DNA from 3 places in the Gordonia sp. L191 genome. Region 3 is predicted to be linked to each of the others. Evidence: riboswitches for the same ligand, from Rfam matches in the RefSeq annotation. Region 3 holds a riboswitch; each other region holds the start of a gene.

Region 1 (4,816 bases), 170 kb from region 3:
ACGCCTCGGCCAGGCTCAGCGGCTTACCGGCCTTGGCCCGCTCGATCGCACTGAAGAGCATGTTCTGCACGTTGATCCGCGCCACCTCCATCTCGGCGAGTTTGAGCTGGATCAACTGGAAGCGGCCGATCTCCTGGCCCCACAGTTTGCGGTTCTTCGCGTAATCGACACTCAGACGCAGACATTCGTTGATGATGCCCATCGACAGCGCCGCGATCCCGATGCGTTCGGCGGTGAACCCGGACTTCGCACCCTCGGAGCCACGGGCGTCGGACCCGGTGTCCTCGGTCTCTCCGAGCAGCCGGTCCCGGCCGAGGCGGACGTTGTCGAAGAACAGCTCGCCGGTGGGCGAACTCATCATGCCCATCTTCTTGAACGCCTTGCCCTGGGTGAGTCCGGGCATGCCCTTGTCCAGGACGAACGAGAGCACCTTGCGATCGCGCATCGGGGTGTCCGAGCCGTCATCGAGTTTGGCGAAGACGACGATGGTGTCGGCGGACGGGCCGTTGGTGATGAAGGTCTTCTGCCCGTTGAGCAGATACTCGTCGCCGTCACGGCGCACGGTGGTCTTCATGCCGCCGAGGGCGTCGGAGCCGGAATCGGGTTCGGTGATCGCCCAGGCCCCGACCTTCTCCATGGTGACCAGTTCGGGCAGCCACCGCTTCTTCTGCGCGAGGGTGCCTTTCCCCCGGATCGCCGACGCCGTCAGACCCATGCTGACACCCATCGAGCCGACGAGACCGAGGCAAACCCCGGCCAGTTCGATGTTGACGATCATGAACATCGATCCGGCCATGCCGGCTCCGCCACCGCCGCCCGAGGGCTTCTCACCGGCCGCCTCGGCCTCGAGTTCCTTTTCCAGCGCATCCTTGGCCATCGCGTCGACACCGAAGGTGGACAACAGCTTTCGGGTGATGTCGTAGGGCGGGAGCTGACCGGTCTCGAGTTCGTCGATGTGCGGGCGGATCTCCTTGTCGATGAATGCCCGCAAGGCGTCGCGCACCATCAGATCTTCTTCGGACCACTCGAACATCGATACCTCGCAGGATCATCGGACAGCACCGTCGGCTGCCATGAGAACTTGTTTCAGTTCAACTGTGTCAGCCGTCACGATCAGCGTCAAGACACAGAACGACAATGTTGTGTCTTTATCTCCGGGACGTCGGGCGCCGGTCGCTCGTGCACGTCGCGCCGTCCGGCGAGCGGCTACGCTCATCCGGCAGTGACCACTCTCGATGACCTCGGCCCCTTCTTCGCCGTCCGCACGCATGCCCGCGGGCAGCGGTGTGATGCCCCATGGCTCACAATGGCCGATCTCATCGAGGACGCGCACATGCTGGAGGCGCGGGTGGAACGCGTGCGGTCCGCACTCGGGGCGGGCGCCGCGGCACCCGTCGAGCAGAGGGTGGCCGCGTCGGTGACCCACCTCGGACTCGTCGCCCGTCTCATCGCTCCGATGATCGCCGTCGCCGCGCTCGACGAACCGCCGATCTCGGTTGCGGCGGAGGACCTCTGGTGGCAGGACGAACTGGGCGGGCCGTATCCGCTGTCGGTCACCACCGCCACGACCGACGTCGGGCCCAACCTTGCCGACGGAATCGTCGGCGCACTCACCGACGCCGTCGGCGACGGATTCGGGGTGAGTGGGCGAACGCTGTGGGGCAACGTCGCCTCGGCGACCAACAGTGCCGCCCGACTCATCGCGACGGCGCGCCCCGAACACGGCGCTCTCGCCGTCGCCGCGGCCGACGATGTTCTCGCCGAGCCCCGTGTCGAGGACGGGCGGTTACGCGCGGGACCGGGATTCCGCCGCCGCAGTTGCTGTTTGATCTATCGGGTCACCGGCGATCGGGGCGCCGTCTGCGGTGACTGCATCCTGACCTGATCCCGCCTTCACCCACGAACGCACCACGTCCGCCCCGCACGTGTGCGCGAGGCGGACGGTAGTACAGAAATCAGCTGTGCACCGCAGCCGGCGTCGCCGCCCGCTGAGACGAGCCCGACCGGCTCAGCCAGCTCATGATGCCCGCGAAGGTCGTCGTCAGCACGGTCCACAGGATCACCTGATTGGCGATCACGTACACCCGGAAATCGCCGATCACCGCGCCCGGGAATCCGGGAAAGACGATCGTGTCGCCGTTCATGACCGGCTCGGGAACCTCGTGGAATTCTGGCAGTAGCGCGATCGCGATGGTCACGACCACCAGGTAGCCGATCGCGGCTGCCAGCGTGGCCGCGAGCCCTCCCCAGCGTTGCCGCAGCCACAGCGCGAACACGACCGCCGCGATCACCGCGACCACCGAGATGACCGTGAGGGTGAGATACGCCGTCGACCGGGCACCGATGGTGTCGTCGTCGCCGACGGCCGGCGGGTTGGCCGGATACGCGACGAACGGCACCCCGAAGACCGCGACGAAGCCCAGGAGCCCGATCAGGGCCGCAGCCCATCGTGGGTCGGCTCCGGCGCGGTGATGTGCCAGATAGGTCCACAGGATCGTGAACGCGATCGCGAAGAACGCGCCCATCGACACCGCGAACACGATGGTCCCCACACCCGCGCCGATGTTCTCCTGCACCGAGCGGGTGAACACCTCGGCGCCGTGCTCGTGGCCGCCGTGCCCGTGCGCGGTCATCAGGGCCTCTTCGGCCTCACTGCGTCCGTCCTCGTAGTCGATGGCCTTGGCCACCTGCGGCTCGATGAAGATCCGAGCGAAAACGTAGGCGACGATCCCGGCGACCAGTCCTGACAGCAGGCCGGCGCCGATGAATTTCTTCTCCATGTTCGGTTGTCTCCCGTGCTCGTTCGATCAGTGGCAGGGGAAGCCGAGGAAGTGCCGGGAGTCGTGCACGAATTCATGGATGTGGGTGTCGTTGCCGAACACCGACCAGGCACCTTGGTCGTAACCGATGAAGTAGTAGGCCATCGCGGCGAGGATGAAGGTGGCGGTCAGCCACAGGGCTGCCGACGCGACGGAGAGGTCGGGTACCGCGAGGGCCCGTGCCTTGTTCTGGTGGGTGGTTGCAACCATTCGGAGGTCCTTTCGTGGGATGACGCGTCCCAGCGCTTGTCGGATCGATGCTCGGCGGAATCCTGACTCGTCGGGCGGGGTGACTCCCCTACCCGGCCCACAGTGGCGCGACCGTCCCGGACTCACACCGGGTTTCCGTCAGCATCTGGCGAGAACTCTATACCCGGCAAATGTGACCGGCACGACCCATCGGACAAACCGAGCAGAACACCGCCACTGCGATTTGTCGGAGGGGGCATGGATGATGGGTGAATGGCTTCGCCGTCGGTCCTCGATCGCTTCACCGCGCCCACGCGGCGCTGGTTCAGCGGCACCTTCGCCGAGCCGACCGCCGCTCAGACCGGGGCGTGGTCCTCGATCGCCGACGGCAACCACACGCTGGTCATCGCCCCCACCGGTTCGGGCAAGACCCTCTCGGCATTCCTGTGGGCCCTCGACCGGCTCGCGGCGCGCCCGGATCGGGCACGCGGCACCCGAGTCGTCTACATCTCACCGCTCAAGGCCCTCGCCGTCGACGTCGAACGCAACCTGCGTGCACCGCTGACCGGCATCACCCGCGCGTCGCAGGAACTCGGCGATCCCGAGCCGGCGATCACCGTCGGCCTGCGATCCGGGGACACGCCCGCCGCGACCCGCCGCAGCCTGGTACGCACACCCCCGGACATCCTCATCACCACCCCGGAGTCGCTGTACCTGATGCTGACGTCATCGGCGCGGGAGACACTGACCGGCGTCGAGGCCGTGATCATCGACGAGGTCCATGCGGTGGCCGGCACCAAGCGCGGCACCCATCTGGCGCTGTCCCTCGAGCGTCTCGACGAGTTGTTGGAGACGCCCGCACAGCGCATCGGATTGTCGGCGACGGTTCGCCCACCCGAGGTGGTCGCGGGCTTCCTGACCGGTGCCGCGCCGTGCACGATCGTGCGTCCACCCGCGAGCAAGACCTTCGATCTTCGCGTCGACGTGCCCGTGGAAGACATGGCCAACATCCCGCCGCCCCCGGACGCACCTGGTTCCGAGGATCTCGACGACGCGTTCTCCCCGACCGCGGGATCGCTGTGGCCCTACGTCGAATCGGCGATCGTCGATCTCATCGAGGCCAATCGCACGACCATCGTGTTCGCCAACTCCCGTCGCCTCGCCGAGCGACTGACCGCACGGCTCAACGAGATCGCCGAATCCCGCAGCTCGCAGGCCGCGGTGCCCGCCGCAGCCAACCCGCGGGTCGCCGGGGGCGCTCCGGCCATGGTGATGGGTAGCGGCGCGTCCTCGGCGGCCACGACCCTACTGGCCCGGGCACATCACGGGTCGGTCAGCAAGGAGCAGCGCGCCGAGATCGAGGACGAACTCAAGACCGGCCGGTTGCGATGTGTGGTGGCCACCAGTTCGCTTGAGCTCGGAATCGACATGGGCGCAGTGGATCTCGTCGTCCAGGTCGAGGCGCCGCCGTCGGTGGCCAGCGGTCTGCAACGCATCGGCCGGGCGGGGCACCAGGTCGGCGAGATCAGTCAGGGCGTGCTGTTCCCCAAACACCGCACCGACCTCATCCACTGCACCGTGGCGGTGTCGCGCATGCGGCAGGGTGAGATCGAGGAACTGCGGGTACCCACCAACCCGCTCGACGTCCTGGCCCAGCAGACCATCGCCGCAGCTTCGATCGACGAACTCCACGTCGACGAATGGTTCGAGGTCGTGCGCCGCAGTGCACCGTATCGGGAGCTCGGCCGCGGCGTGTACGAGGCGACCCTCGATCTCATCTCCGGACGATTCCCGTCCGACGAATTCGC
Region 2 (4,816 bases), 200 kb from region 3:
CACGACGCTCGCCCCGGTCATCAAGATCGCCAACGATCACGGTGGTGGTCGGGTCGGCCTGCTGACGGTGTACGGCGCGGTGATCTCGGCCGGCGTGTTCACCTTCCTGATCGCACCGTTCTTCGCCAAGCTGATCCGCTTCTTCCCGCCGGTGGTCACCGGCACCGTCATCACGATCATCGGCATCAGCCTGATCCCGGTCGGTGCGGGCGATGCGGTGACCGACCCCAACAGCGCGACCGGCGCACACGATGCGGGCAACGGCCGGTGGGTCGTCTACTGCATCTGCACCATCGTCCTGATCGTGCTGATGCAGCGATTCTTCCGTGGCTTCTGGGCGACCATTTCGATCCTGCTCGGCCTCGGCGTGATGACCTTCGTCGCATGGTGTTTCGGCGACGCCCACTTCGACCGGGTCGCCGAGGCGAGCTGGGTCGGCTTCACCCCGCCGTTCGCCTTCGGATGGCCCCGGTTCGATCTCATCGCGATCGTGTCGCTGATCGTGGTACTCATGGTGACCGCGGTGGAGTCGACGGGGTCGGTCTTCGCGACCGGGGAGATCGTCGGCAAACGGATCCGCAAGGAGGACATCGCCGCCACCGTCCGGGCCGACGGCATCGCCACCATCATCGGCGGCAGCTTCAACTCCTTCCCGTACACGGCGTTCTCCGAGAACGTCGGCCTGGTTCGGATGACCGGGGTCAAGAGCCGGTTCGTCGTGGCCTGCGCCGGTGGCATCATGATCATCCTGGGTGTTCTGCCCAAGACCGCGAACATCGTCGGGTCGATCCCCTCCCCGGTTCTCGGCGGCGCCGCACTCATCATGTTCGCGACGGTCGCGATCGTCGGCATCCAGACGCTGACGACCGTCGATTTCACCGATCACCGCAACCTGTCGATCGCGGCGACCTCCATCGCCGTGGCCCTCTACGTCCAGTTCTCACAGTCGTCGGCACCGACGACCATCTTGGACAAGGGAGCGGAGGTCAAGGTCCCGGAATTGCCCGGCGTCGACATCGCCGTTCCGGGCATCCTGCAGATCCCCTTCTCCACCGGCATCACCATGGGTGCGATCACCGCGATCCTGATGAACATCCTGTTCTTCCACATCGGCAGCAAGGGACCGGCCGTCGCCGGGGGCGGCTCGATCACGCTCGACGAGGTGAACACGATGAGCAGGGAGAAGTTCCGCGAGACCTTCGGCGAGGTCGTTCAGGGCGTCGACTGGGTTCTCGACAGGGCTTGGGAGCAGCGGCCTTTCGACGATGTCCACGATCTGCGCAGCGCCTTCCAGGAGGCGATGCTGACCGGCAGCGACACCCAACAGCTCGACCTCATCCAGGCCTTCCCCGACCTCGGCGCCGAGGACGAGGAAACCGGCGAGCTGATCGCGGTCGACCACAAGGGTCTGTCGCACCTCGAGGAGACCGAGCACGAGAACGTCGTGAATCTCGCTGCCGCCTATCGGGAGCACTTCGGGTTCCCGTTGGTGATCTGCGCCCGCGAGACCGAGCGTTACGACCGCGTGCTGCGCAACGGCTGGTCCCGCATGGACAACTCGGAGACCTCCGAGAAGTCGTTCGCACTCATCGAGATCGCCAAGATCGTCAACTATCGCTTCGACGATCTGGTTGCCGATGCCAACCCGCTGACGTCGGTGCGATTCGGCCGTCAGCCCGAACTCTCCTAGGCTGATCGGCGTGCGACGAGTCGACTGGCGCGGGTTGCCCAGTTTCAACGAGCTGACCGAACGGCAGGCCATCGGCACGCTCTACGAGTGTTGTAGTTCGTCGATCTGGGCACTGCGTGTGGCCAAGGCCCGACCGTTCTCCGACGACGAGGCATTGCTCTCCTATGCCGATCTCATCCTGGCCGAGCTCACCGATGCCGACCTCGACGAGGCCCTGGCCGGTCACCCCCGGATCGGCGACCGCCCGGACAACGCGTCCTCCACGCGTGAGCAGTCCGGGGTGACCGGCGCCGATCCGGCGGTGTTGGCCGAACTCAAGGAGCTCAACAAGGCCTACGACGAGAAGTTCGGGCACGTGTACCTTGTCTTCGCCAATGGGCGGCCCGCGGCGGAGTTGCTGGCCATCCTCAAGGAGCGGATGCGCAACGACCCGGCGACCGAGCGGAGGGTGCTGCGGATGGAGTTGGCCAAGATCAACCGAAGTCGACTGCAGCGCATGCTCACCCCGGCGATCGAGTATGTTGACGACTGAGAAGCGCAGGCGATCCACGAGGAGCGAACCACCGAGATGACCGGTCTGTCCACCCATGTCCTCGACGCGGTCTCCGGTGCACCCGCGGTGGGCGTCGGGGTCTCCCTGCAGGATGCCGCGGGCGGCGAAGTCGCCTCCGGCGTCACCGATTCCGACGGTCGCATCGCGCAGGTGAACACCGACCCGCTCGTGCCCGGCATCTACCATCTGGTGTTCGACACCGGAGAGTGGTTCGCCGACAACGACATCCGGGGGTTCTACCCGGAGGTCGACATCTGCTTCACCGTCGACGATCCCGAACGGCATCACCACGTCCCGCTGCTGCTGAGCCCGTACTCGTACTCCACCTATCGCGGTAGCTGACCGGGCGCGCACACCGATATCCGGGGGCATCCTCTATGCTCGGCGGTGCAGTTGGTTCGCCGCCCCGTCCGTCGTGGCCTCCGATGTCATGGAGGCCCCGCGTCTGGGTCCGGCGTCGTAAGAGGGAATCCGGTGCGAATCCGGAACTGTCCCGCAGCGGTATGTCGGAACGACCGCCGTCATCGAGCACTGGACGCACGCGTCCGGGAAGCGACGGCCACTAGGACCGCGACCTGATGGTCGCCCGCCGACGAGTCCGAAGACCTGCCTGCTGTACCGGCCGCGCCGCGGCCGGTGGCTCGTCGCCTCGTGGAATGGGCGCAGGTCGAAGCGAGTGCCAGGTGATGCGCGGATGCCGTGCACGTTCTCTCCGGCGTCCCTTCGGCACGCCCTGCAACGGCGACGGACCGTCGGAAACCATTGCAGGAGTGCACCACCCATGTCCCAACGGACGACCCCGTTTTCCGCCACCGTGCTCGGCACACCACGCATCGGGCCACACCGTGAGCTCAAGCGCGCGATCGAGAGCTACTGGGCCGGGCGCATCGACGCCGCCGGCCTCGAGACCGTGGCCGCCGGGCTGCGGCGCGACACCATCGCGGCGCTCACGGCGGCCGGCCTCGACTCGATTCCGGTCAACACCTTCTCCTACTACGATCAGATGCTCGACACCGCCGTGCTGCTCGGCGCCCTGCCCGAGCGGGTCGCACACATCACCGATCCCCTCGACCGCTACTTCGCGGCGGCCCGCGGCACCGCCGACGTCACACCGCTGGAGATGACCAAGTGGTTCGACACCAACTACCACTACCTCGTGCCCGAGATCGGTGACGCCACCGCCTTCTCCCTGCACCCGGAGAAGGTTCTCGCCGAGGTGGCCGAGGCGCAGGCCGCCGGCGTGACCGCACGCCCGGTCGTCATCGGGCCGATCACCTTCCTCGCGTTGTCGAAATCCGCCCACGACACCGCAGGCGAGGGCTCTCCGCTCGATCGCGTCAACGAGCTGCTGCCGCTGTATCTCGACCTGCTGGCCCGTCTTGCCGCGGCCGGGGTCGAGTGGGTACAGATCGACGAACCGATCCTGGTCACCGATGCCGCAGAACGCCTCCCCGCGCTGGCCGGATCGGTGTACTCGACCCTCGCGCAAGCGAACTCACGACCGGCACTCTGCGTCGCCACGTACTTCGGCGACGCCCGCGACAGCGTGCGCGCCCTCGCGCGCACCGGTATCGAGGCGGTGGCCGTCGATCTGATCGAGGGCTCCGTCGATACGGTGGCCGACGTTCCCGAACTGGCCGACATGCACGTCGTCGCCGGCGTGGTCAACGGGCGCAACATCTGGCGAACCGATCTCGAGAAAGCGCTGGCCACCCTGGGCACCCTGCTCGGGTCGGCGGGGTCGTTGGCGGTGTCTACCTCGTGCTCGACGCTGCACGTGCCGTATTCCGTCGAACCCGAAACCGAACTCGACGACAACCTGCGCGGTTGGCTGGCCTTTGCGGCCGAGAAGTACCGCGAGGTCGCGATCCTGTCGGGGGCGTTGCGCCACGGTCGGCCGTCTCAGGCCGACGCGTTCGATGCCGCTGCCGCCGCATTGGCCACCCGCGAATCCGATCCGCGCGTGCACGATCCGGCGGTGCGTGAGCGTCTGGCCGCCCTCACCGACGCCGAACGCACGCGCGGCGATGCCTCGGCCCGCGCGGCTGCGCAGACCGAGCGGCTGAATCTCCCGCCGTTGCCCACCACGACGATCGGCTCCTACCCGCAGACCTCGGCGATCCGACTGGCGCGCGCCGCGCTGCGCTCCGGTGCGATCGACGACGCCGAGTACATCCGTCGGATGCGGGCGGAGATCGCCGATGTGGTTGCGCTGCAAGAGGAGATCGGGCTCGATGTGCTCGTCCACGGCGAACCCGAACGCAACGACATGGTGCAGTATTTCGCCGAGCAGCTCGACGGCTTCTTCGCCACCGCCCACGCCTGGGTGCAGTCCTACGGGACTCGGTGCGTGCGTCCGCCGATCCTGTTCGGCGACGTGTCCCGCCCGGCGCCGATGACCGTCGACTGGATCGCCTACGCCCAGTCGCTGACCGGCAAGCCGGTCAAGGGCATGCTCACCGGACCCGTCACGATTCTCGCGTGGTCGTTCGTGCGTGACGATCAGCCCCTGTCCGACTCGGCTGACCAGATCGCCCTCGCGATCCGGGACGAGGCGATCGATCTCGAGCGGA
Region 3 (4,816 bases):
GCAGGAACTGCGGTAGGGGTTGGTCGTCCTCGGGGATGTCGGCGGCCCAGTTGTTGTCGACTTCGTGGTCATCGAAGATCGTGATGAACGGACTCATCCGATGCGCCGCTTGCAGGTTCGGGTCGAGTTTGTACAGGGCATAGCGTTCGCGGTAGTCGTCGAGGTCACGGCATTCGCGATACGCCGACGCCGGCACCACCGCGGTATCGCGTGCACCGCCGCCCATCGGGATCGGCTTCTCGTAGATGTAGTCGCCCAGATGAAACACCACGTCGGGGGCCTCGCGGGCCAGGTCACCGAACGCCGGATAGTGGCCGTCGGCCCAGGCCTGACAGGAGGCGAGGGCGAATGACAGTGCGCCGGTGGGAGTTCCGATGCGCTGCGCGGTGCGGGTCCGGCCGACCTCGGAGACTTCACCGAGCGCGCGGAATCGGTAGAAGTAGTCGGTACCCGGCGTCAGGCCGCGGACGTCGACGTGCACGCTGTGCCCGGTGTCCGGGCCGGCGCGGGTCACCCCGCGCGCCACGACGATCCGCATCCGTTCGTCGCGGGCCACTTCCCAGCCGACATCGTGGGTGTCTCGGCCCATACCCGCCCCGGGTGCGAGGGGGTCGGTCGCCAGCCTGGTCCACAGGATGACAGCGTCGGGGAGTGGGTCGCCGGAGGCGATTCCCAGGGTGAACGGGTGGCCGGCACCTCGGACTCGTGGAGCGGAGGCGGCGTCGGTGGCGAACAGGCTGGGGGCGGTGGCCAGCCCGGCGGCCAGCGCGGTCCAGGTGAGGAATCGACGGCGGGACGTGCCGGCGCGCAGCACCTTGTCCGGGGTGACGCGTAGCGGAGCGTGGTTGGGGGAGCGCATGCGTCGAGGCGATCACCGCACGGTGTCGTCACGGACGACGACCGGCCACGACTCGGTGATGCGGGGGTGAAGACCTGGGCGACGCCTCGGCGAGATGCCTGCTACGCTCAGCGCGCGTCGGTTCCGACCGGGCCACACGGGCCGGTCGGTGAAAAGGGAATCTGGTGAGAATCCAGAGCTGCCCCGCAGCGGTGACGGAAACGACAGCGGCTCCTCGCACTGGACTTCACGGTCCGGGAAGCGGCCGCGGGTAGGTGGCATCTCGGTGCCGGGTCCGAAGTCCGAAGACCTGCCGCCGTGGCCATGGGCAACCGTGGTCGACACTTGCCTCGCGGGATATGGCCGGTGCGCCGATCTGTCGAGCGCGGCTGTCTTCCGCCCGACGAGAGACCGTGCCACAGTGGATGATCACACCTCACCGCAGGCCACCCCGGCCGCGCCGACCTGGACGCGTGTCGGCGTGTTCGCGGCGCTCGGTGTGCTCGCGCTGTTCGTGGTGGCGTGGGCCGGTGTGGCGTTCGGTACCGCCGACGTCGGTGGTACCGACGTGCCGCGCTTCGTGTGGGCCGCGCTGACCGGCGGCCCGATCTCCGCCGACGACGCCGCCGCGTACTGGATCGTCATCGATTCCCGGGTACCACGCGTGATCACCGGAGCGGTGGTGGGTGCCGGGTTGTCGGTCGTCGGAGTGGTCGTGCAGGCGATGGTGCGCAACCCGCTCGCCGACCCCTACGTCCTCGGTATCTCGTCCGGCGCATCGGTGGGGGCCACGAGCGTGGTGCTCTTCGGCGTCCTGTCGGGCATCGGGCTCTACGCCATGCCGGTCGCCGCCTTCGCCGGAGCTCTGCTCGCCACCCTCATCGTGTTCGGGATGGCCTCCGGCGCAGGTGGATTGACACCGTTACGCCTCGTGTTGACCGGTACCGCGGTGGGCTACGGCTTCTCGGCACTGACCACCGTGCTGGTGTTTCTCGCACCCACCGGCGACGCCGCGCGCAGCGTGATGTTCTGGCTCCTGGGCAGTCTGGCCGCGGCCAGCTGGTATTCGGCGGTCCTCGTGGGCGTCGTGACCGTCGGCGGGGTGATCGCGGTGGCGAGCCTGGCGCGCTCGCTCAATGCGCTCGCCATGGGTGACGAGGTCGCCGCATCCCTCGGATTGTCGGCGTCGCGGTTCCGCGTCATGGCATTCGCGTTGTCGGCGTTGATGACCGGCGTGATGGTGTCGGTGTGCGGGGCGATCGGCTTCGTCGGGCTCGTCGTTCCCCACGTCGCGCGGTTACTCGTCGGCGCCGACCATCGCCGACTCGTGGTGATCGCTCCGCTGATCGGCGCGGTGTTCCTCGTCGCGGCAGATCTCGTCGCCCGAACCGCCGTGCCGCCGCAGGAACTGCCGCTGGGCGCGATCACCGCCGCCGTCGGGGTGCCGATGTTCCTGATCCTCATGCACCGCCGGCGCAGCGTGGTCGATCGATGAAACGGGTTGACGGCCACCGGAGGTCGGGAACATGACCACAGCGGGGTATCACGGGGTCGGCGTCGACATCGGTTCGGTGACGCTGCTGCGTGAGGTGACCTTCACCGCCGCGCCGGGGAGTTTTCTCGGCGTGATCGGACCCAACGGCAGCGGGAAATCGACACTGCTGCGTTGTCTGTATCGCGCCCAGCGCCCCACCGTCGGCCACGTCGAGGTCGACGGCGTCGACGTCACCGCGATCTCGATGCGCGACAACGCCCGTCAGGTCGCCGCGCTCACCCAGAGTTCCACACTGGACTTCGACTTCACCGCAGCCGAGGTGATCGCCAGCGGTCGGTTCCCGCATCGGTCGATCGCGCGGACATCCCGGGCGAGGGACGCCGCGGCGGTCGAGGAGGCCATGGGTGTCGCCGGAGTGGGCCATCTCGCCGACCGTGTCTTCACCTCGCTGTCCGGGGGTGAGGCACAACGGGTGCTGATCGCGCGGGTACTCGCCCAGCAGCCGCGGGTGATGGTGCTCGACGAGCCGACCAACCATCTCGATGTGCGACACCAGTTCTCGGTGCTGGCCGCAGCCCGGGACTCCGGCGTCACCGTGGTCGCGGCGCTGCACGATCTGAACATCGCCGCCCAGTTCTGCGACACGCTGCTCGCCCTCGTCGACGGTCGCGTCGTCGGGACCGGCACTCCCGTGCAGGTGCTCGTCCCCGCGAATCTGCGCGCCTGGTTCGACATCGACGCCCACATCGTCCGGCATCCCCGACTCGACGTCCCCCAGATCCTCTTCGATGAAAGGCAACCATGAGAAGACTCCCACTGCTCGCGCTGGTCTGCGCGGCACTGCTGACACTCGCCGGATGCGGCGCCGATGTGGCGTCGCCGTCACAGAGGTCCGCCGGGGCCTCGGTGACCGTCACCAACTGTGGTGCGCCCCTGACGGTTCCCGGCGTCCCGGACCGCGTGCTCACCAACGACACCGGCATCACCGAGTTCATGTTCGCCCTCGGCCTCGCCGATCGGATGGTCGGCTACACGACCTATGCGGGCAAGGAACGTGACATCGCGTCCTCGCCGTGGAAGTCGGACTTCGCATCGACCAAGAACCTCGGCGACGCCTTCACCCGTGAGGTCATCGCGGCCGCAAAGCCCGACTTCGTGTTCGCGGGATGGAACTACGGATTCAAGGAGTCCACAGGAGTCACCCCGGACTGGATTCGCACCATCGGTGCGGTCCCGTATCAGCTGACCGAGGCGTGCCGGCAGGCCGGCAGCACCGCGCGCGGCATCATGCGGCCCTTCGATGCGCTCTACGCCGACATGAGCAATCTCGGTGAGATCTTCGGCGTGCAGCGTCGCGCCGGTGACCTTGTGTCGCAGTACAAGTCGCAGGTCGTCGAGGCCGGGCGCGGAGCGCCGCAGGCAGGCTCCCGGGCCAAGGTGTTCCTCTTCGACAGCGCCGACCCGAGCCCGTTCACCTCCGGGCGCAACGCGGCTCCGGATCAGATCATCGACGAGGCCGGCGGCACCAACGTGTTCGGCGATCTCAACGACTCCTGGACCACCACGTCGTGGGAAGCCGCGGCGCAGCGCAACCCCGACGTCATCGTCATCGTCGATTACGGTGCCGGCGAACAGAACACGGTGGACGCCAAGATTCGGCAGCTCGAGTCACAGCCGCTGATGGCCAACACCACCGCCGTCCGGGAGCGGCATTTCATCTCGTTCCCGTATGCCGCACTCGTCGAGGGCCCGCGGAATCCGGCGACGACGGTGGCGCTGGCGAAATACCTGCGCTCGATCGGTCGGTGACGGCCCGGGGCTGACGAACTCGGGGATGTGGTTGGTGGGGGTCCGGCACGGTGGGGCGTGTCAGGTCAGCACCAACCACACCGCGACGTAGTGCAGCAGTGCCGCGATCGCGGTGCACACGTGGAAGACCTCGTGGTGACCGAAGGTCGCCGGCCACGGGTTGGGGCGCCGCAGCGCGTAGAGGACTCCGCCGACGGTGTAGAAGACCCCGCCGAGGGCGAGAAGCACCATGACCGCGACGCCCGCGTGGGTCACCAGGCTCGGGGCGACGGCGACGATTACCCAACCGAGCAGCACATAGAGCGCCACGCCGAGCCAGCGTGGTGCCGCCGGCCAGACGATCTTGAGCACCACTCCTGCGACCGCGCCGATCCAGACGATCCCGAGCACCCACCACCGCAGCGGCGACGGCAGGGCGACCACACAGAACGGCGTGTACGTGCCGGCGATGAACAGGAAGATCATCGAGTGGTCGGCGCGCTTCATGCGGATCTGCGCGCGGATGTTCTTCCAGTGCACCCGGTGATAGGTCGCCGACACGCCGAACAGGCCGACGATGGTGATCGCATAGACCGCGCACGCCGTGGACGCGGCCGCGCCGCGCAGGAGTGCCGCGCCGATCACCACGGCGATACCGCAGGCCGCGGCCACGAAGGCCGCGTACTGGTGGATCA

The links. A riboswitch is a leader RNA that binds a small molecule or an ion and turns the genes downstream of it on or off. The one in region 3 is predicted to bind cobalamin.
Region 1: it holds a riboswitch for cobalamin, as region 3 does, so the genes downstream of both, QNM97_RS15105 (CbtB domain-containing protein) here and QNM97_RS15865 (FecCD family ABC transporter permease) in region 3, are expected to answer to the same signal.
Region 2: it holds a riboswitch for cobalamin, as region 3 does, so the genes downstream of both, metE (5-methyltetrahydropteroyltriglutamate--homocysteine S-methyltransferase) here and QNM97_RS15865 (FecCD family ABC transporter permease) in region 3, are expected to answer to the same signal.

The regions. Positions count from the first base shown of each region.
Region 1 covers NZ_CP125996.1:3,339,445-3,344,260, forward strand. Annotated here, with positions in the region: gene QNM97_RS15090 (acyl-CoA dehydrogenase family protein) at 1-1,033, opposite strand, end outside; gene QNM97_RS15095 ((2Fe-2S)-binding protein) at 1,223-1,885, shown strand; gene QNM97_RS15100 (CbtA family protein) at 1,956-2,780, opposite strand; gene QNM97_RS15105 (CbtB domain-containing protein) at 2,808-3,029, opposite strand; cobalamin riboswitch at 3,065-3,225, opposite strand; gene QNM97_RS15110 (ATP-dependent helicase) at 3,282-4,816, shown strand, end outside.
Region 2 covers NZ_CP125996.1:3,307,977-3,312,792, forward strand. Annotated here, with positions in the region: gene QNM97_RS14975 (solute carrier family 23 protein) at 1-1,690, shown strand, start outside; gene uraD (2-oxo-4-hydroxy-4-carboxy-5-ureidoimidazoline decarboxylase) at 1,701-2,222, shown strand; gene uraH (hydroxyisourate hydrolase) at 2,259-2,585, shown strand; cobalamin riboswitch at 2,661-2,871, shown strand; gene metE (5-methyltetrahydropteroyltriglutamate--homocysteine S-methyltransferase) at 3,025-4,816, shown strand, end outside.
Region 3 covers NZ_CP125996.1:3,505,776-3,510,591, reverse strand. Annotated here, with positions in the region: gene QNM97_RS15870 (alkaline phosphatase D family protein) at 1-859, opposite strand, end outside; cobalamin riboswitch at 961-1,170, shown strand; gene QNM97_RS15865 (FecCD family ABC transporter permease) at 1,260-2,333, shown strand; gene QNM97_RS15860 (ABC transporter ATP-binding protein) at 2,365-3,138, shown strand; gene QNM97_RS15855 (ABC transporter substrate-binding protein) at 3,135-4,142, shown strand; gene trhA (PAQR family membrane homeostasis protein TrhA) at 4,203-4,816, opposite strand, start outside.